2 regions of the Lactiplantibacillus sp. ME-2 genome follow, and region 1 is predicted to be linked to the other one. Evidence: predicted binding sites of a transcription regulator. Region 1 holds the regulator's gene; the other holds the start of a gene.
What was found. The regulator NrdR, encoded in region 1, represses ribonucleotide reductase genes. The targets are predictions, from matches to a motif close to ACACNATATATNGTGT.
Positions count from the first base shown of each region.

Region 2: MMY95_RS03725 (deoxynucleoside kinase) is a predicted target of NrdR. The motif match lies at 8,562-8,577, and genes of this name have one in related genera.

Region 1 is NZ_JAKZEQ010000007.1:55,681-66,789, reverse strand. It holds gene polA (DNA polymerase I) at 1-1,424, shown strand, start outside; gene mutM (bifunctional DNA-formamidopyrimidine glycosylase/DNA-(apurinic or apyrimidinic site) lyase) at 1,436-2,260, shown strand; gene coaE (dephospho-CoA kinase) at 2,270-2,863, shown strand; gene nrdR (transcriptional regulator NrdR) at 2,905-3,420, shown strand; gene MMY95_RS04080 (DnaD domain protein) at 3,442-4,845, shown strand; gene dnaI (primosomal protein DnaI) at 4,849-5,784, shown strand; gene thrS (threonine--tRNA ligase) at 6,117-8,081, shown strand; ribosomal protein L20 leader region at 8,156-8,279, shown strand; gene infC (translation initiation factor IF-3) at 8,324-8,824, shown strand; gene rpmI (50S ribosomal protein L35) at 8,846-9,040, shown strand; gene rplT (50S ribosomal protein L20) at 9,077-9,433, shown strand; gene MMY95_RS04050 (hypothetical protein) at 9,764-9,988, shown strand; gene MMY95_RS04045 (replication-associated recombination protein A) at 10,160-11,109, opposite strand, start outside.
Region 2 is NZ_JAKZEQ010000006.1:97,299-108,407, reverse strand. It holds gene MMY95_RS03765 (LCP family protein) at 1-380, opposite strand, end outside; gene MMY95_RS03760 (phosphatase PAP2 family protein) at 642-1,304, shown strand; gene MMY95_RS03755 (alpha/beta hydrolase) at 1,489-2,283, opposite strand; gene MMY95_RS03750 (GNAT family N-acetyltransferase) at 2,346-2,891, shown strand; gene MMY95_RS03745 (Rrf2 family transcriptional regulator) at 2,903-3,427, shown strand; gene alsS (acetolactate synthase AlsS) at 3,613-5,295, shown strand; lysine riboswitch at 5,354-5,535, shown strand; gene MMY95_RS03735 (amino acid permease) at 5,679-7,130, shown strand; gene MMY95_RS03730 (M15 family metallopeptidase) at 7,476-8,249, shown strand; gene MMY95_RS03725 (deoxynucleoside kinase) at 8,629-9,264, shown strand; gene serS (serine--tRNA ligase) at 9,547-10,824, shown strand.

The DNA.
Region 1 (11,109 bases):
ATAACAGTAACGATTTGGGAAGTTTAGCTGAGCAACACGGGTACACTGACTTACCGAGTGACGAGACCGTTTATGGTAAGGGCGTTAAGCGTGCCATTCCTGAAGATGATGACGTCTTCTTTAGTCATCTCGCCCGGAAATTGGCCGCAATCGCTAGTTTGAAGCCACAGTTATTAAAGGAATTGGCAGCCAATGAGCAGGATCAACTTTACGATGATATCGAAAAACCGATGGCTAATGTCTTAGCTCAGATGGAAATCGCCGGCATTACGGTCGACAGCAGTCGACTTAAAGCCATGGGCAGTCAGTTTACAGAACGGTTGAGTGAAATTGAACAGACGATTTATCAAGAAGTCGGTGAAGAGTTCAATATTAATTCACCTAAGCAACTAGGTCACATCTTGTTTGAAGAAATGAAATTACCCGTAATCAAGAAGACCAAGACAGGGTATTCTACCGCCGTAGACGTTCTAGAAAAGTTAGCACCGGAAGCACCAATCGTCGCTAATATTTTACAATATCGGCAGATCTCGAAGATTCAATCGACCTACGTTGTCGGTTTGTTAGATGCCATTCATTCTGCTGATCAAAAGGTGCATACGCGCTACTTGCAAACGTTGACCCAAACCGGCCGGTTGTCGTCCGTTGATCCAAACTTACAAAACATTCCGGTGCGCTTGGAAGAAGGGCGTAAGATTCGACAAGCCTTTGTTCCTAGTCATGAAGGTTGGCAGATTTTCTCGTCTGATTATTCGCAAATCGAATTACGGGTTCTCGCGCATATTACTGATGATGAAAATATGCAGGCCGCTTTTAAAGCGGGTGATGATATTCATGCCGCAACGGCCATGCGAATCTTTCATTTGAACTCAGCTGAAGAGGTGACGCCAAATATTCGACGGCAAGCCAAGGCGGTTAACTTTGGAATCGTCTATGGAATTAGTGATTACGGCTTGTCACAAAATATCGGCATTACGCGTAAACAGGCTCGCAGCTTTATTGACGCTTACTTCAAAGAATATCCGGGTGTCAAAAAGTATATGGATGAAATTGTCCAAACGGCGAAAAAACAAGGTTATGTGGAAACCATTTCACATCGACGCCGGTACTTGCCAGATATTAATTCCAAGAGCTTCAACCAACGCTCATTCGCTGAACGGACAGCCATGAATACCCCCATCCAAGGGAGTGCGGCTGATATTATCAAGATTGCGATGATTAAGATGCAAGATAAGTTACAGGCTGCGGGTTTGAAAGCAACCATGCTGTTACAAGTTCATGATGAATTGATTTTTGAAGCGCCAAAAGAAGAAATTCCAGTTTTAGAAAAATTAGTGCCAAGCGTGATGGATTCCGCCGTACAGTTAGCCGTACCGTTAAAGGTTGAGAGCCACTACGGTGATACTTGGTACGATGCAAAATAGGGGGAACCACCATGCCTGAATTACCTGAAGTTGAAACTGTTCGTCGCGGCTTAAATCGTCTGGTTAGCGGGGCAACGATTGCTAGTATCGAGGTTTTTTGGCCGAAAATTATTAATAATGATGTCGATAGTTTCAAACAGCGTTTAGCCAACCAAACGATCCAGACCATTGATCGGCGGGGGAAGTATTTATTGTTTCGCTTTAGCAATGGTCTGACGATGGTGTCGCATTTGCGGATGGAAGGCAAGTATAATGTTGTACCGCGTGGTGAAGATCAAGGTAAACACACGCACGTGATCTTCCATCTGACCGATGATCGTGATTTGCTGTACAACGATACGCGTAAGTTCGGGCGAATGACGCTCGTGCCGACCGGTGAAGAAAACACGGTGGCGGGATTGCGGACAATTGGCCCGGAACCCGTTGCTGAACAGTTAACACTGGCTTATATGACGGCCACTTTTGGCAAGTCGAAAAAGATGATCAAGCCACTATTATTGGATCAAAGTAAGATTGCGGGTATTGGGAACATTTATGCGGACGAAACGCTATGGATGAGTAAGATTCATCCAATGCGGCCTGCTAATTCACTAACTACTGATGAGATTGCAACATTGCGCCAAAACATTATTGATGAAATGGCGATGGCAATTAAAGGTCACGGCACCACTGTTCATTCATTTTCAACGGCATTTGGTGAGGCCGGTCAGTTTCAAAATCACTTACACGTCTATGGTCGTGAAGGGGAACCTTGCGAACGGTGTGGCACGATTATTGAGAAAATCAAAGTGGCACAGCGAGGGACCCATTTTTGCCCGTTAGAACAACGGTTGTAGGTGATCAAGATGACAAAGTTGATTGGATTGACTGGTGGCATTGCCACTGGTAAGTCGACTGTTTCTAAGCTGCTGGCAACTAAGCTACCAATCGTTGATGCGGATAAAATTGCGTGGCAGGTTGAAGGGCCAGGCCAACCGACGACCCAAAAGATTGTGGCGCACTTTGGTCAGCAAGCAGTGCTGGCAGACGGGCGGCTGAATCGGCCATGGCTTGGCCAGTTGGTTTTTAACGATGCTCAAGCTTTACAAGCCTTAACCGCAATTACACGGTTACCGATTCAGTACGCGATGTTCGAAGCGATTGTCGCGGCGAACCAGCAACAGCCCGACGCAATTATTTTAGATGTGCCGTTGTTATTTGAAAGTGGCTGGCAACATGTTTGTGATCAAGTGTTGGTTGTGACGGCATCACCCGCCGTAGTATTGCAGCGGTTGATGGCGCGTAACCACTTATCGCAACAGGCGGCTCAGGCACGAATTGACAGCCAAATGCCACTTGCACAGAAGGTCGCAAGGGCTGACGTTGTCATTGATAACGGGGCCAACATTGATAAAACTAAAGCAGCCGTGTTAAAATGGCTGAAAACTATTACTAAATAAAGAAAAACTGATTGTTAGTTGTTACAAGGGGTGAGAAGTCTATGCAATGTCCACATTGTCATCATAATGGCTCCCGCGTGGTTGACAGTCGACCAACTGATGATGGTCGCGTGATTCGACGGCGCCGGGAATGCGAAAACTGTGGGTTCCGGTTCACAACATTTGAACGGGTCGAAGCCACGCCATTATTAGTCATTAAGAAAAATGGTGCCCGCGAAGAATTCAATCGTGAAAAAGTCTTGCGCGGAATTATTCGCTCGGCCGAGAAACGACCCGTTAGCATGGAAACCATGACGGGCGTCGTTGATGATGTTGAAAATAAGGTCCGGTCACTGGGCGAAAATGAAATTTCAAGCCAAGTTATCGGCGAGTATGTCATGGAGCAATTGGCAGATATTGACGAAATTTCGTACATTCGTTTTGCCAGTGTTTACCGGCAATTCAAGGATATGCACGTCTTCTTGAATGAACTCCAAGATATGATGGAGCGTGATAAGGTCAAACTGGCAAAACCGTCAGCGAAGACGACCCACGCACCTAAACGAAAAAAAGATTAGTGAAAAAGAATGGTGAACAACATGCCAAATGATGAACCCTTAACACCCAAAACTGGGTTAGTGGTCCCGCAAGCACCAGCGCTCAGTGCGGCGCAACAAGCTGTATTGGCGGAATTATACTTGCCACTGATGGGGCCATTGGCATATAGCTTGTACGCGGCGTTACGTAGCTTACAGAGTAGCGAGAATGAGCTGAGCAATCGACGCAGTCACGCGGAACTGCTGGGCATCCTAAATGTGGACTTGCCGACGGTGTTAGCGGCTCGGCGTAAACTTGAAGCAACTGGCTTGTTGCGCAGCTATTATCAACAAGATGAATTGGGTGCCATGTACATTTATCAATTACAAGCACCATTACTGGCGTTACAATTCTTTGCGGATGATCTATTGAGTGTCCTATTGTTAGATACGGTCGGTGAGTTACGTTATCAACAACTTGCTGGCGATTTTGCAGCACAGCCGATTGACTTGACGGCTGCCAAAGACGTGACGGCAAATATCTTAGATGTGTTTCACGTTGATAGTCAAAAAGTTACGACGCCACCTCTTTCAGTGCAAAAGGTGCGCGCCCAATTGGCGGCCAATGAACCGGCCGAGGATCACTCGCCCGTGCTCAGTGACGATGACTTTGACTGGCAACTGTTGGGGCAAATTTTAAAGCAGAACTATGTTGATCTCAAACAGGTTGCGAGTTCACGGCAACTGATCATTACGGAAAGTCGGGTCTACGGCATCAGTGAGATTGAGATGGCTAAGTTAATCAGTGAAGTGGCTAGTTTAACAACGGGTCAGTTTGATGAAAATCAATTGAAATTATTGATTGCGCGGCGCTATGAACGGCCCGCAGTTTCGAGTCAGCAGGTCGCTACGGAAGCAACGGTTGCAACGACGACCACTAAGGATAACAAGGCTTCAGCACAGCTCTCAACGGCTGAGCAGCAACTCGTGACGTATGCTAAGCAGACAGCGCCGTATGACTTTTTATCAGCTTTGAAGCAGGAGAAACATGGTTTTGTGACGAGCGGTGAGAACCGACTAGTTCATGATTTAATTGGTCGGGGGGTATTACCCAATGCCGTCATCAACATGGTGATCTACTACTTATTGCAAAATCGGGAGTTAGCTGCCCTTAATCGTAATTTGCTAGAAACAGTCGCCAATGATTGGCAACAACACGGCATTACGACGCCGGAAGCGGCTTTGATGTATTTGAAGCAACGTAAACAGCCGAAATCAACACCAACACGGCGCAAGAACAATCGACCGACGCGTAAGGAGATTATGCCAAAGTGGGCCCAACAACAGCAACAGACTGAGAGTGGTAAGCAACCAGCTCAGACCGGTAAACAAATTACTGCTGCCCAACGCAAACAGCTTGCTGATCGACTAGCAAAGCTTGAGACAAATTCGGAAAAGGAGGACTAAAACATGGAGAATATCTCAGAAACACTCCGGACGTTAATGAATCGGAAAAACTTGAATCATCGGTATGAGGCGTTAATGACAGCTGTGTACCAAGATCCAGATGTTCGCCAGTTTTTAGCTGCTCATCAAAACGAATTATCTTCGGATGCGCTAGAACGTTCAGCGGCTAAATTATATGAATTTTGTGAAGAGAAACGTAAAATTGCGCGGCACGAGCCAACTCAAGCACCTGGGTATCAGCCGACATTAGTGATGAGTAATCACTTGATTGACATTGCTTATCAGCCAACACCACAAATGCAAGAACAGCAAGCTGCTCACGCATTGCAACAGCGGGTTCGATCAATCAGCATGCCGAAAAATATTCAGACGGCGGACTTAAAGACGTATGATCAAGATGGTGACCGGGCGACAGCATTAATGGCAGCACTTGATTTTATTGATGCCTATACACAAGCGCCCAAGCGTTTTCACCGGGGCTTATATCTCTACGGCTCATTTGGTGTCGGTAAAACTTATTTACTCGGTGGGATGGCGAACGCGTTGGCAGCTAAGGGTTTCAATACGACCTTGATTCATTTTCCGAGTTTTGCGGTCGAGATGAAGCGCTCAATTAGTAACAATACGTCGGCGGATAAGGTCGATGCGATTAAACGGGCACCGATTCTCATGATTGATGATATCGGTGCGGATGCTTCGTCGACTTGGATTCGGGACGATGTGCTCGGGGTTATTCTGGAGTATCGAATGCAGGAGGAACTGCCAACTTGTTTCTCGTCTAATTTTTCGATGCAAGAATTGCAAGATGGTTATTTGACGCTCTCACAAAAGGGTGATGAAGAACCAGTCAAAGCGCAGCGAATCATGCAACGGGTACGTTACCTTGCGAGTGAGATTGAGATGGTCGGTCGTAATCGACGACTCAATCCCGATGCTTAAAATCAAGAGTTGACTTTTAGTTTAAAAGTGGTTTAATGAAAACAGATGCAAAAGACACGCTTTGTTTACCATGGATTGCAGAGACCAAGACCTTGTTCTGGAAGTCTTGGACCGGGTTTACGAAGATACCACTTTTGTGAACATGCTCAATTGAGCCGGAACGCTTCCGTTATTAGCGCTAATGAGTCAGTGTCTTTGATGACACTGAAAAATCGGGTGGAACCACGTCAATGACGTCCCTAATGCTAGTTCAGTCTGGCATTAGGGACTTTTTTGTCGTCCCGGCGCGGTGTTTTGGTGAGTGGGTAAATTTTAAGGAGAGTGTCAAGTATATGGCAAGTATTAATGTTAAGTTCCCAGATGGTGCTGAAAAGCAATTTGATGCCGGCGTAACGACGGAAGAAATTGCAAAGTCAATTAGTCCTTCATTGGCTAAACGGTCGGTTGCTGGTAAGTTCAACGATCAGATCGTGGACTATCGCCAACCACTGACAACCGATGGTAGTATCGAAATTATCGCTGCTGATAGTGAAGACGGCCTCAATGTTTTACGGCAAACGGCTGCCCAAGTATTAGCTAACGCGGTTAAACAATTATTCCCTAACATTCATTTTGGGAGTGGTGAAGGGAATGCCAACGGTTTCTTCTTTGATACCGACAATCCTGACGAAGACGGTAAACAAGTCAGTGAAGATGATTTGGAAGCCATCAGTGATAAGATGGCTGCAATTATCAAACAAGATTTACCAATCGAACGCGAAGTCTTATCAAAGGCTGACGCTTTAGCTTTAGTTGGTGACAACCCTTACCAACAAGACTTAGTTAACGAACGTGCCGCCGCCAACAATGATCAAGTCGTTGTTTACAAGCAAGGGGACTTCGTTGATTTATCTGACGGTGCCCAATTAGCTTCAACGGGGAAAGTCAAGGTCTTCAAGTTATTATCCGTTGCCGGTGCATACTGGCAAGGTAAGTCCAGCAATCCAATGTTACAACGGATTTACGGGACGGCCTTCTTAAAGCAAAAAGACTTAGATGCTGACCTCAAGCGGCGTCAAGAAGCCCGCGAACGTGATCACCGGGTCATTGGTAACGAATTAGACTTATTCTTCGTTGATCCTAAGGTCGGGAATGGCTTGCCTTACTGGATGCCAAATGGTGCAACGATTCGTCGCCAAATCGAACGTTACATTATCGACAAGGAAGTTGCAAATGGCTACCAACATGTATACACGCCAGTTTTAGCTAACTTGGACGTTTACAAGCAATCTGGTCACTGGGACCACTACCGTGAGGACATGTTCCCACCAATGGACATGGGTGACGGCGAACAATTGGAATTACGGCCGATGAACTGCCCATCACATATCCAGATTTACAACCATCACATTCGCTCATACCGTGAATTACCATTGCGGATCGCTGAACTCGGCATGATGCACCGTTACGAAAAGTCTGGCGCCTTAACTGGATTATCACGGGTTCGTGAAATGACTTTGAACGATGGTCATACCTTCGTTGCGTTGGATCAAATTGAAGAAGAATTCAAAAAAATCTTGAGTTTGATGGTTGAAGTATACGAAGACTTTGACATTTCTGATTACCGGTTCCGTTTGAGCTACCGTGATCCTGAAAACAAGGAAAAGTACTTCGATGATGACGCTATGTGGGAACGCAGTCAAAAGATGTTGAAGTCCGCTATGGATGATATGGGCTTGGATTACTTCGAAGCTGAAGGTGAAGCTGCTTTCTATGGTCCTAAGTTGGATGTTCAAACTAAGACGGCCCTTGGTGGTGAAGAAACCTTATCAACTATCCAATTGGACTTCTTGTTACCAGAACGCTTTGACTTGAAGTACGTTGGTGCTGATGGTGAAGAACATCGTCCAGTTATGATTCACCGTGGTCTTGTTTCAACGATGGAACGGTTCGTCGCTTACTTAACTGAAATTTACAAGGGTGCTTTCCCAACCTGGTTAGCACCTAAGCAAGTAACAATCATCCCAGTTAACAATGGTGCGCACGGTGCCTACGCTGAAACCGTTCGTCGTCGTTTGGCAGCTGAAGGTGTTCGGGTAAGTATCGATGACCGTAACGAAAAGATGGGTTACAAGATTCGCGAATCACAAACGAAGAAGGTTCCATACTTGTTAGTTGTCGGTGACCAAGAAGTTGCTAACGGGAGTGTTTCAGTTCGGAAGTACGGTGAAGAACGGACTGAATCCGAAGCCGTTGACATGTTCATTGGTGCCATCACGCAAGAAATCAAGCATTACAGTCGTGGTGCAAGCAAATAATTAACAGCCAATGGCATCAATATTGATTGATGGGTTGACAAGGGCCGTGGTTCTTGTTAATATATTGGAGTTGAGAAAAAAAGCAGAAGCACCCGCTTCTCGCCTTGGTGACCAGAGTCATCGGGCAGATGAACGATGAATTGATTCCCATTAACGGGGTTGAGCGGGCGTACTATGCGCCCGCTCTTTTTGTGAATTTCTCTAAAATATTTCGGAGGTGAATTACCATAGCTAAGGATTCAATGGTTAATGACGGCATCCGTGCTCGCGAAGTACGTTTGATCGCCAGCGATGGTGAACAATTAGGTGTCAAGTCACGACAAGAAGCAATGCAGATTGCTGAAGACGCTAGTTTAGATCTAGTATTGGTTGCGCCGAAAGCAAAACCACCCGTGGCCAGAATTATGGATTATGGGAAGTACCGTTTCGAGCAACAAAAGAAGGATCGGGAAGCCCGTAAGAAGCAAAAAGTGGTCAGCATCAAAGAGGTCCGCTTGAGCCCAGCTATCGACACCAATGACTTTAACACGAAGCTGAAACATGCTGAAAAGTTCTTGTCAAAAGGTGACAAGGTTCGCGTCTCCATCCGGTTTAAGGGCCGCGCTATTACCCATAAGGATATTGGTCGCCAAGTCTTAAATCGAATGATTGAAGCTACTAAGGAATTTTCTACGGTCGAAGCCTATCCTAAGATGGATGGACGGAGTATGTTCCTAGTACTAGCACCAAAAACAGATAAGTAATTTCTAGGAGGATTATTGATTATGCCAAAACAAAAGACAAACCGCGCTGCTGCAAAGCGTTTCAAGGTAACTGCTAAGGGTAAGATTAAGAGCGCCAACGCTTTTACTAGTCATCGTTTCCATGGTAAGACTAAGAAACAACGTCGCCAATTACGTGGTACGGCTATTATCGAAAAGCCAATGGTCAAGACATACCACAAGTTATTACAAAAATAATTCACAACGTTTTAGTTAAATCTAGGAGGAAATAACATGGCTCGAGTAAAAGGTGGAACTGTAACACGTAAACGTCGCAAACGGATTTTAAAATTAGCTAAAGGTTACCGTGGTGCTAAGCACATCCAATTTAAGGTTGCTAAGGACCAAGTAATGAAGTCATACCTATACGCCTTCCGCGATCGTCGCCGGCGTAAGAGTGACTTCCGTCGTCTTTGGATTGCCCGGATTAACGCGGCAGCCCGGATCAACGACATCAGCTACAGTCAATTAATGCACGGTTTAAAGTTAGCTAACGTTGACGTTAACCGTAAGATGTTAGCTGATTTAGCTGTTAACGATGCTGATGCTTTCAAGGCATTGGTTGACACTGCTAAAAAGGCACTTGCTTAATTTAAAACTTAATTAGGGCTTGCTCTAATGTTTGAACGACCGTCATCCTGTATGGGTGGCGGCCGTTTTTTTTGACGCTTGATTAAGGGAACACGATTCCTGGACAAGATGGTTCGGTGTGTTGACGTCCTTACTGAATCTTGAGATTGATTTGACACATTATTGTGATATAGTAACGATGTAATCGCTTACATATGTGTTGATTAATTATTTGGCTGGGAGCTTTGGAGAAGGGGTGTCATCATGGTAACAGTTTTACCTAAAGCAGTTAAGGTCTGGATGGGCGCCAACATCTTGCAGATTGAGTTTGATAATGGGGAGTTTTGATACATGCGTACACATTTCATTGATGACTATGTTTCTGCGTGGTCACCAAAAAAGGGTAAGGGGAAGCGGCGCAATTTGTGGTTAATGCCATCTTGGGAATGGTTGGGTGCTAATGCTCGGATTGAACCGGATGGCACTGTCGTGTTGTTCGAAAAGGATGTTTATACGGCCCAAGAACTTTGGCATAATAGTGTGACGCGAATTGACTTGGTCTCTGGCGTGCACTGATTCATAAAAGATGATGCCAAATAAAAATGGACTTGGTCATTTGACTGAGTCCATTTTTTGATGCCGCTTGGAGTATACGTGGATAACGGCCTAAGTGAGCCATTTAGTGCGCGACTCTGATTTATGAAAATCGAGTGTGATTTCTGATTGGTTAAGCCAGTCTGCCATTGTCTATTCGTGATAATCTTCGTTATAAATAAAGCGATGCAGTTTTAGGTATTGTGCACCGAGTTTGCGTTCATTTTCATTATCTTTAGGGTAATAATAACGACGACCAGCCAATCCTTTAGGCATGTAGTTTTGTTGGGCAATCTGATGTGGCATTTGGAATGGATTATCGATCAGACCACCACCTGTAATTTCCTCGGAGTGTTTGTAGTGCATATCGCGCAATCCACGGGGCATGGGGTGCTGACTTGGATTTTGTGTGTCCTGGTCTAGTTTTTCCCAAGATTGGTCAAACGAACCAGACTTGGGTGAAATGCACATCAGCATGGTGGCAAACATTAGTGGATATTTTGCTTTGGGCATGCCAATCTTTTCGGCTTGATTGGCAGCGACCACAATTTGTGTGACCTGTTCCGGGTTAGCTAAGCCGATATAAGTGTATGGAATTTCACGTAGCCGGCGGACCACTGAGGGTAAGTCATCATTTTTTAACAAAATGGTTAAGTAGTAGAGCGCCGCGTCAGTATCTGAGCCAGCCATCGAATCCGAATAAGCCGACAGATAGTCATAATGCTTAGTTGCCTTCCGGTCGTAGCTAAAATGCTGTTGCTGGGCAAAGTGTTGTACCGCAGCAACAGTGATTTGCTTCTGGTCAATAGCGTGGAGCGTTTCCAAGATATTTAACGCAATTCGCAGATCCCCTTCGGCCGAAATAGCGATCAGGTTGAGGGCTTTAACATCCACCTGATCGTCGGTTAGGTTGTAAATGTCGGTTACCGCACGGCGTAAAGCAATCTCGATATCTGTATCGCTCAGTGGTTGAAACTCAAAAATTTGACAGCGCGAACGAATGGCCGGAACGATTGACATAATCGGATTTTCGGTCGTTGAGCCAATTAGCATCACGTGCCCATTCTCTAAGTAGGGCAACAAAAAATCCTGCAATGTTTTAG
Region 2 (11,109 bases), on a different contig from region 1:
CTCATCAGGGTCGTTGTCTTAGTCTTGGGGTTGATCGTTGCTAAGATGATCGTATCGGTCCGGCCTTTATAGTTCCGCCCGAGAGCCCCGGTATCAGTTCCGAGTAATAGGATCGAGACGGGTTTCTTGCCATTCAATACGGCGCTCGTATTCCGACTCTTTTTAATACCACTACTCTTGAAGACGGTGTCGGCCGCATTCTTGGCGTTAAAATAAGTTCGCGCGGCAAAGGCCCCGGTCCCAACTAATAACACGGCAATAATGATTAAAACGGTATTGCGAACGGGGTGCTTCTTCTTGGGCCCGTTGCCGTTCCCCTGTGAATTGTTTCCTTGTGATTTCTCACGATGCATTTCTGAGCGACTTGGCATGTCTTCCATGAACTCTTCCTCCAATGGTAATAGTTATTCATAGTTTAGCATTTTTTCGGGTCAGCGGGAACTGAATCCACGTAAGATTTAGCTTGATTACCGATGACTGTCAGATAAATCATAACCTTTTTGTTAATAAAACGTGATTAAAATGGGAATTCTTTGTTTTTTTTTAAGGTTCCCTGAGAGATATTAATGATTCGTTCAGTCGATTAATAGACTATGGTATAATTTTGTTAATTTTAATATTAAATGGGGGTTCTTGTTTTGATGATCGATAAGTCGCGTAGTCGGCCGATCAAGTTTGTCATTGGGGTAATTTTATTTGCCTACTTAAGCTATTTTATTAGTGACGGCGCGGTTGGTATTGATTTACTAGATGTGGCCTTAACGTCGCTGGTCCAAATTAGTAATAGCGGTATTTGGACGGTATTTTATAAGGTGATTGCTTGGTTGGCGTCACCCGGAATGGACATTTTGTGGATCGTCATCCTGGCGTTTCTAATGTACGGATTTAAATATAAGATTCAAGCGTTCTGGACGCTAGCATATATGGTTGGTTCAATGGCGTTAGGCTTTATTGTCAAGCACATCATCGGCCGAGCGCGACCAATTGGTCATTTAGCGCAGGATACCGGATATAGTTATCCCAGTGGTCACGTTTTAGGAACCTTCGTGTTGGTCAGCGTGATTATCATGTTGATTGTTCCTGAGTTGCCAAGTTATCGAATGGCAATGATCGTCAAGTGGGTGAGTGTCGTATGGTTAGTATTGGTCATTTTCTCACGTATTTACTTGAATGCACATTATCCAACTGATACGATTGGGGCCGTGCTATTGGCATGGTCTTGGAGTCAAATCATGCAATGGTTCTACGTTTTCTGGGCACCAGGATTATTGAAATGGCCGTTGTTTTATCGTTCATATTTATAAAGACAATTAACAAACTTAAACTAATCTATTATTTAGCAGGCAACCGTGTCACTAAATAATAGACTCAAAATAAAAAATCGTTTGCTTTAATCGACACTACTCGGCTGATTGCGAGAAATTGATCGAAGCAAACGATTTTTTGTTTACATCTATAAAATATTAACTAGCAACGACTGGTAATGAACTAACGATTATCAGCTAGCCATTCAAGTGCTAATGTTAACCAGTGGGCGACGTGCGGCTGATTGGCGTCTGGTTTCCATGCTGTTTGTGCATTCGCAAGGGCTAGTCCGTGTGGGCCATGTTTAAAGACGTGTAGTTCATAAGGAATCTTAGCAGTTGCTAACGCAGTCGCGTAGGCAAGCGTATTGGTTGCTGGAACAATTGGGTCGTCAGCCGTTGTCCAGATAAAAGTCGGCTGATTATCTGAATTGACGTGTTGGTCAGCGGCCAGTTCGTTCGGCGTTGGTGTCCAGGTAGCCAAGGTCGCGTCATCCTTGGGAAAACCTAGCAATGGACTGATGACTGGATAGCCGAGTACCACGTTATTCGGCTTTAACATGGCGGGCGTTACGTTTAATTCAGTTGCCACGCGGGTCGCCCAGTAATCGTTATACAGTGCCACAATGTGACCACCCACGCTAAAACCAGCAGGCGTGATCTGTTGCGGATCAATATGCCATTCGGCCGCGTGTTGACGAAGCAAGTTGACTGCTCGTCCTAAATCTAATACGGGTGCTAATCCGAGTGGTTGTTGATCAGTGAGTAGCGTATATTCCAAGTAAAAGGCCTGGTAACCGTGCCCAGCGAAAGCCATGGCGAGACTCTCTGCTTGCGCCACTGGAATATGCGTGTATGAGCCGCCCGGAACGATAATAATGGCGGGTAAGTTCGTTTGGTGTGCGTTCGTATCCGGTTGATGCAAATAACCGGTCAATTGCGCGCACGTCGCTGTTAATTTTTGCTTAATAACTTGCATGCAATCACCTCAATTTGATATGGTTAACATAACTATTATAACGCAAGTCAGGTGGAACAGATATGGGCATGGTTACGGTTACAACTCGGAATGAGCAACTCGAGTTACGGCCATTTACGTTGGCAGATACAGAGGATTATTATGACTTAGTTCGTGATCCGTCAATTGCGGCATCGGCGGGCTTTACGCCAGCGCACAGCTTAGTGGAAGCCGAATTCTTATTGAAACAGCAAGCGAAGTTACCACAGATTTTTGCGATTGAACTAACAGCGATCCACCGCGTGATTGGCAGTGTGGGGTTGTATGAGCGCATGACGAATACGGGCGAACCAGCAACTTTAGAGATGGATCTCGGGTATATGTTGAACGCTCGATATTGGGGGCGGGGCATTATGACGGCAGCAGTTGCACGTATTTTACGATACGGGTTTGAAACGCTTCATTTGCGGCGGATCACAGCCAGTTGTCTAGCTAATAATCCGGCGTCTAAGCGAATCTTAGAGCATGCTAATTTTCGACAGTATGATGCTGTTCGCCATCCAGATTACGCCCCGTTTGGCGCTGGTCAGACGGAGTTATTCTTTGATTGTGTGGAATTAAACCTTTAGGAGGTGAGTTAATGCAACTCGCAAAATCGTTTGAACAGGCCGCCTGCGTGTTGGTATTGTTGGCTACACAGCAACCGGAGATTCCGTTGACTGCGGATGTCTTGCACGAGCGAATTGGTGGTTCCGCTTCGTATATTCGTAAGATTATTCGTAAATTAGTAGTGGCAGGACTGGTCACGTCTACCAGTGGAAATAACGGGGGTGTCCACTTGGCACGCTCACCTGAGGATATTTCAATTACAGATGTGGTCGCGGCCATCGAGGGGACGTTGCAGACCTTTCCGAATTATGGTTATTTTGACCGAGTATTTAAGGACGTTGAACCGGTCGCTCACGAAGGGACGAAAGTGGTCAACGGGATTTTTTCGCGAGCGGATCAATTATGGTTAGATTTTTTAGACCAGCAAAAACTGGCGACATTGATCAAGGAATTATTAGTTGTTACTCAAATCCCAGTGTTGGATTGGACGAATTATTCAGATGATAAAATGGCCCAATTAAATGCGCTGCTTAGTCGGATGCGGGCACATAAGTGAGACGTCGTACAAACTCGATAAAAATTGGGAGCGGTTTCGCTTGGTAAACCAATATTGACGCGCTTTTGCCAATCGGGGATCATTTTCAAAATGATACACTTTATTTCACAAGGCTGAAAATGCTGTTATTAAAGCGTTTTTTATGGTATTCTAACAATGAATTTCACAAGATAGAGGGGAACAACATGCCAGATAAGAAATATTACGGGGCCGATGCGATCGTCGACAGCCTTGTAAACCACGACGTTAAGTACGTATTCGGGATTCCAGGCGCTAAGATCGATCGGGTCTTTGAGCGCTTGGAGCACCCAGTCAACCCGAAAAGTCCGCGGTTGATCGTGACGCGGCATGAACAGAATGCCGCGTTTATCGCTGCCGGAATCGGTCGGATTACTGGGAAACCTGGTGTAGTGATGACAACATCTGGCCCCGGTGCCAGCAATTTAGCCACGGGGCTCGTAACGGCAACTGCTGAAGGTGACCCAGTCTTGGCAATTTCTGGTCAAGTTCAGCGTGCTGACTTGTTACGGTTGACCCACCAAAGTATGAATAACGCGGCACTATTTAAGCCGATTACAAAGTACAGTGCGGAAGTTCAAGAACCGGAAAACATTTCGGAAGTGCTCGCAAACGCCTACCAAGAAGCCACAGCTGCTAAGCAGGGTGCCAGCTTTGTTAGTGTGCCACAAGATGTCACTGATTCGATTGTACGCACACCTGTTATTACACCAATCCAAGCACCTAAGTTAGGGCCTGCTAGCCCGGTCGAAGCCACGTTATTAGCACAAAAAATCAAAGCAGCTAAGTTGCCGGTCTTGCTAGTTGGGATGCGGGCTTCTTCACCAGAAGTGACGAAAGCAATTCGGAACTTGGTGGCTGCTGCTAATCTACCAGTTGTCGAGACTTTCCAAGCGGCCGGCGTGATTTCACGTGATTTGGAAGCCAACCATTTCTTCGGTCGGGTCGGGTTATTCCGTAACCAACCGGGGGACATGTTACTAAAGAAGTCCGACTTAGTGATTGCGGTCGGTTATGACCCGATTGAATATGAACCCCGCAACTGGAATGCGGAAGGCAAATCCCGTATCGTGGTTATCGATGCAATGCGCGCTGAAATTGATCATAATTTTCAACCGGAAACCGAATTGATCGGTGATATTGCCCAGACGTTAGACTTTTTGTTGCCGTACATGAAGGGCTATGATATTAGCGATAGTGCGCGAGCTTACTTGGGTGAATTACAAGAACGGCTTCAGACGCGTGATTTCGTACCTAATATTGATAAGCAGTCCAAGTTAAATCATCCGCTGTCAGTAATTGCAGCCTTACAACAACGGGTCAGTGATGACATGACAGTGACGGTCGATGTCGGCAGTCATTATATCTGGATGGCGCGTCACTTTCGGAGCTATGAACCACGGCACTTGTTGTTCAGTAATGGGATGCAAACGCTAGGGGTGGCCTTACCTTGGGCAATCGCAGCGGCTTTGGTTCGTCCAGATACGCAAATCGTATCTGTCTCTGGTGATGGTGGTTTCCTATTTTCCGCCCAAGAGCTGGAAACGGCTGTTCGACTGAAGCAAAATATCGTTCATTTGATCTGGAATGATGGCACCTACGATATGGTTAAATTCCAAGAAGAAATGAAGTATGGCGAGGATGCAGCGGTCCACTTTGGCCCAGTTGATTTTGTGAAGTATGCTGAAAGCTTTGGTGCGACTGGCTTGCGGGTAAACCAACCTGCTGATTTGGAAAAAGTGCTTGATCAGGCCTTTGCCACGGATGGTCCAGTTGTGGTGGATATTCCAATTGATTATTCTGATAACAAGGCGTTAGGTAAGACAATGTTACCAGACCAGTTTTATTAAAATTAACATTAGTGACCGGTTGTCAAAAGATGGTCGGTCAGATATAATGGTTGAGTATATCGAAAGAAGAGGATGCGGTTAACAATAGTAGCCGGCTGGAAGTGGGTCACCACTTATGAAGGTCAGTGAACGGGGCAACCGCCGAAATCGATGGATCAGTGACCGATTCATCCGTTGGGCCTTGGTTGAATAAATCAAGGACTGTCGCAGCTAGAATAGTTGCGGGGCGCTATCGACGATGAAATCAGCAATTATGTCAATCAATCTGATTAAAGTCTTTTTGCGCACGTTATCGTGAGGCAAAGAGGCTTTTTATTTTGATTGTGCTAACCTGAATCGGTGTGAACACTTTTAGATATAAATCGATTTTTGGAGGTTCTGCAATGGCAGAAAAACAACATCAGGAAGTGCGTCGTTCCTTACAGACGCGGCATTTATCCATGATTGCATTAGGTGGTAGTATCGGGACCGGGCTGTTTGTCGCGTCCGGTTCGGCAATTTCAACGGCTGGGCCAGGGGGAGCATTACTGGCCTACGTTGGTATTGGAGTGATGGTTTACTTTTTAATGACTAGTCTGGGCGAAATGGCAACTTATTTGCCCGTTTCAGGTTCGTTTTCCACGTATGCTACTAAGTTTGTTGACCCGGCACTTGGGTTTGCGATGGGCTGGAATTACTGGTTCAACTGGGCAATCACGTTAGCGGTCGATATTAGTACGGCGGCGATTGTCATGCAGTTCTGGTTGCCATCCGTGCCGGGGTGGGTTTTTAGTCTGATTGCGCTCGTTTTGATTTTTACGATCAACGCGCTGTCAGTCCGGTCGTTTGGAGAAACTGAGTACTGGCTTTCGCTAATTAAAGTGGTGACCGTGCTCGTATTCTTGGTTATCGGTGTCTTGACGATCGTGGGAATCATGGGCGGTCATGCCACTGGCCTCAGTAACTTTACCTATAAAAAGGCACCATTTGTCGGTGGAATTCCAACGATTTTGAGTGTCTTCGTGGTCGCTGGTTTTTCGTTTCAAGGAACCGAATTAATTGGGATCACGGCCGGGGAGTCAGCAACACCGGAGAAAAGTATTCCGGCGGCTATTAAACAAGTTTTCTGGCGTATTTTGTTATTTTACATTTTAGCCATTTTCGTGATTGCGGCGATTATTCCTTATACGTCGAAAGATCTTCTAGGGTCATCAGCGAGCGATATTGCCATCAGTCCGTTCACGTTAGTCTTTAAACGGGCTGGGTTGGCGGCTGCGGCCAGTGTGATGAACGCAGTGATCTTGACGTCCGTATTGTCAGCTGCTAATTCGGGGATGTACGCCTCGACACGGATGTTATATTCTTTGTCATTACAGGGTTATGCCCCCAAGACATTTGGTCGGGTCAATCGTCGTGGGATTCCAATCATGGCATTATTAGGAACGACGGTGATTGGATTACTCACGTTCTTGTCGAGTCTATTCGGTGAACGGATTTATATTTTCCTCGTTTCGGCCAGTGGGTTAACGGGTTTTATCGCTTGGCTAGGAATCGCTATTTCGCATCTGCGTTTCCGTCGCGCGTTTGTTAAGCAGGGGCATCAATTGAGTGAATTGCGGTACCATGCCAAGTGGTTCCCATTTGGCCCGTGGTTCGCCTTTATCTTGTGTGTCGTGGTCATTATTGGTCAAGACTTACATTCATTTGCAACGCTTGATTGGCAGGCTATTGGGGTGACCTATATGAGCATCCCGTTATTCATCATCTTGTATGTCTATTATAAGATTCGCTATCATACTAAGATGATTCCGCTAGACAAGGTTGATTTGACACGCAAACGACACCATCAAGATTAAGCACGCACTTTGATAGTTTGATTAAATGCGGTTGACACTGGGTCAATCGCATTTTTTGACGGCGAGAGTTGGACCTGTCAACTCAAGGCGCGGTCGTATTTTTAGGTGTCCTGATTTATGCTGATAACACTGCTCGCAACAGATGGTCACGGCGGGTCGTTATGAGTGGGGGCTTGCACGATTGTAATGATAGCAAGCGGCAAATTGAGGGTGCGCTAATCTGATATCTATGGTAATTTGATAGAATGAGAATATGGAATCATTAAAAATTCGCAAACTTATCCTTAGGAATAGGCTAGTCGGCTATGACTATGCTAAGCTGAAATGAGAAAGGCAGCGAGAGAGATGTTAAAGAGAAATTTGTTAAGAGGTCTAGCATTAGTGTCATTAGCAGGTGTCCTGGCTGGCTGTGGTGCTAGCCAGTCGACGTCTAAAGCGACTAGTAGTTCTACGAGTGCTAAGTCGACGAAGACGCAGACCAAGCGGCAACGACTGATTAGTGCCTTACCGAAAGGCGTTAAATCGACCGATAGCGACTTAGTGGTCGTCAATAAGTGGCATAAGCGCGCTGAGATGACATTTAATAAGTCGAGCGTGGATGGTATTGAAGTCCGTAGTTCTATCGTCAAACCATTGGAAGCCTTTCTAGCGGGGGCAAAAAAAGCCGGCTATCCAGCAACAATCGTGTCTGGGTATCGTTCAGTCGCTTATCAAAAAGAGGTTTGGGATCAGTCGATTCAAACCTATGAGAATCAAGGAAAATCAGCCAAGGAAGCCTTAAAGCTGACTAAAGAATATGTCGCAGTTCCTAGTGGTAGTGAGCATGAAACTGGTCTCGCAGCAGATATCATGAACACGCACTGGTACAGCACTCATGGTAATCAATTATTGTCATCATCCGACAAGAACAAGGGTCAGCAGTGGTTGATTAATCACGCGGCGGACTATGGATTTGTGTTGCGCTTTACTAAAGATGGTAAGCAGTCGACCGGGATTGACTATGAATCTTGGCATTTCCGTTACGTTGGTAAGGCGAGTGCGGAATTCATGACTAAGCACAATTTGACTCTCGAACAGTACGTCAGTTTGCTGCAGGCTCGAGAAAAGGCGGCCAAGTAATAAGCTAGCCGTATTCTTGATGGCCCCAATTAATACCATTTATGGCGTACGTTAGGAATTAGCTAGCGTGCGCTTTTAAATTGTCTTCGGTTTAGCAATGTGGGTTCGTCTCAACTGAGTATTATTTGGTCACGACAGATCATGCTGGTCAGAGGCCGCGCTCAAAGCTGATGTGCCACCAGCGCCGGCTTGGGTAACCCAGTGTGTGTTAGTGAGTTGCTGGGATCGCTGACTAGTGCGTCGCAGTTGTGGCTGGTGCGAAGTTTTTTACTGAATTGACTCACCAGATATTGCATTTTAAGACGTGGGTGCGTACAATATGTAGTGTTGCTTTTAGAGATAATCAAAATTTTGACGTGATTAAAAGGAGAGACGCCCCATGCTTGTAATGTCAGGAACAATCGGTGCCGGCAAGACGAGTTTAACGCAGTTAGTGGCTAACCACTTTGGTTCTAAAGCGTTTTACGAGTCAGTTGATGATAATCCCATTTTGCCGTTATTTTATAAGGATCCTAAGAAGTACGCCTTCTTATTACAAATCTATTTTTTAAATAAACGGTTAGACAGTATTAAATCAGCTTTTGCTAACGATCTGGACGTCTTAGACCGGTCGATTTTTGAAGATTCATTATTATTTCATTTGAATGGTGATCTTGGCCGGGCGACGAATACCGAAGTTGACATTTATGATTCATTATTAGATAACATGATGCAGGAATTGCCAGAAGCGTCTCATCAAAAGAGTCCTGATTTACTTATTCATATCAATATTTCTTTTGATACGATGCTCAAACGAATCCAAAAGCGGGGCCGTTCTTACGAACAAATTGATCAAGATCCTGATTTATATAAATATTATCAGACTTTGAATGAACGCTATGACGACTGGTACGCTAATTATGATCATAGCCCGAAGATGCAGATCGACGGGGATCAGCTGGACTTTGTCGCCGATGCGGATGCGCGTAAGGAAGTCATTCGGTTGATCGACGAAAAAGTGGCTAGTTTAGGCTAGTTGCCTTTTTAGAATCAATGTTTTATAGTAGACAGTGAATATTAAACACGGCGCGTTTTTAAGTAGACGTTCAGAGAACCGGTGGGTGGTGTGAATCGGTAGTCGAAACTCCGGCGCGACAATGTGGGCAGGTAATACTGCACGGCACGGCCGTTATCCGTTTAAGGGTGGGATTAATCATGATCCTGAACTTGGGTGGTACCGCGAATCGCAGTCTCTTCGTCCCAATTGGGAGGAGAGACTGTTTTTATTTACGATTAAAAGTGAAAAGGAGACGTCGTTATGTTAGATGTTAAAATGATTCGTCAAAATCCAGATTTTGTAAAAGAACAGCTTGGTCATCGGGGCGTTGCTGCGAGTGACATCGATGATTTATTGGCCGCTGATGAAAAGCGTCGTGAATTGATCGCCAAGAGCGAACAATTGAAGTCGACGCGTAACCAAGTTTCAGGCGAAATTTCACAGAAGAAGCGGAACAAGGAAGACGCTAGTGCCGAAATTGCAGAAATGCAAAAGGTTAGCGCCGATGTGAAGACGTTGGATGAAGAACGGCGGACAGTCGATGCCCAAGTTCAGGATATGGCTGCACATTTACCAAACATGCCCCATCCCGACGTACCAGTTAGCTTGAAAGAAGAAGATGCCGTTGAATTACGTCGAATCGGGACACCACGGCATTTTGACTTTACGCCGAAAGCACATTGGGATATCGGTGAAGATTTAGGCATCTTAGACTTTGAACGCGGTGCTAAGGTTTCTGGTAGTCGTTTCTTATACTACGTGGGCGATGGTGCTAAACTGGAACGCGCCGTTTACAACTTTTTCTTAGACCAGCACGAAGCTGAAGGGTATACGGAAGTTTTGCCGCCATACATGGTCACTGATGAATCTATGTACGGTACCGGCCAATTTCCTAAGTTTAAGGAAGACGCTTTCCGGATTACGACGCAAGATTTGACGTTGATTCCAACGGCCGAGGTGCCATTAGTCAACTATTATCGTGATGAAGTTATTCCAGCTGAAAAATTACCAGTTTACTTTACGGCCTTATCACCAGCCTTCCGTGAAGAAGCTGGTAGTGCTGGTCGTGATACGAAAGGCTTGATTCGCTTACACCAATTCAATAAAGTTGAAATGGTTAAGTTCACGAAACCAGAAGATTCATGGGATGAATTAGAGAAGTTGACCAACAATGCCGAATCATTGCTAAAGAAACTTGGGTTACCATATCACGTTATTACGTTAACGACTGGTGACATGAGCTTCACAGCTGCCATGACACATGATTTGGAAGTTTGGTTCCCAGAACAAGACAAGTACCGGGAAATCTCGAGTTGTTCAAATTGTACTGATTTCCAAGCTCGGCGGGCGCACATTCAATATCGCGATGACGATGGCAAATTGCAATTCGTTCATACTTTGAACGGGAGTGGCTTAGCTGTCGGTCGGACCGTTGCAGCTATTTTGGAAAACTATCAAAATGAAGATGGGACGGTTACGATTCCAGATGTATTAGTTCCATATATGCACGGTAAGACGAAGATTGAAAAACAAGGTTAATTGAGATGAAGTTAGCGAACTCGCAGCGATGCGAGTTCGCTTTTTTTGCATAATTAATGAGTATTAAAGGGAACTGTCGATTTTAAAATGTGAGTGGAAATAACGGCCGAGTTGACTAAATAATTGCGGGACGGGCAGAATGTTGGGACAACATTTCAGGCGCAAAAGGGCGAAAAAGCTGGGGTTACTGAAATTTATTCACCTTTTTTTGAAAATAGGGTTTGCTATTTTCGGCTACCGTGCTATAATATTTCTTGTCGGAAAAATATAACTTGTTTATCCAGT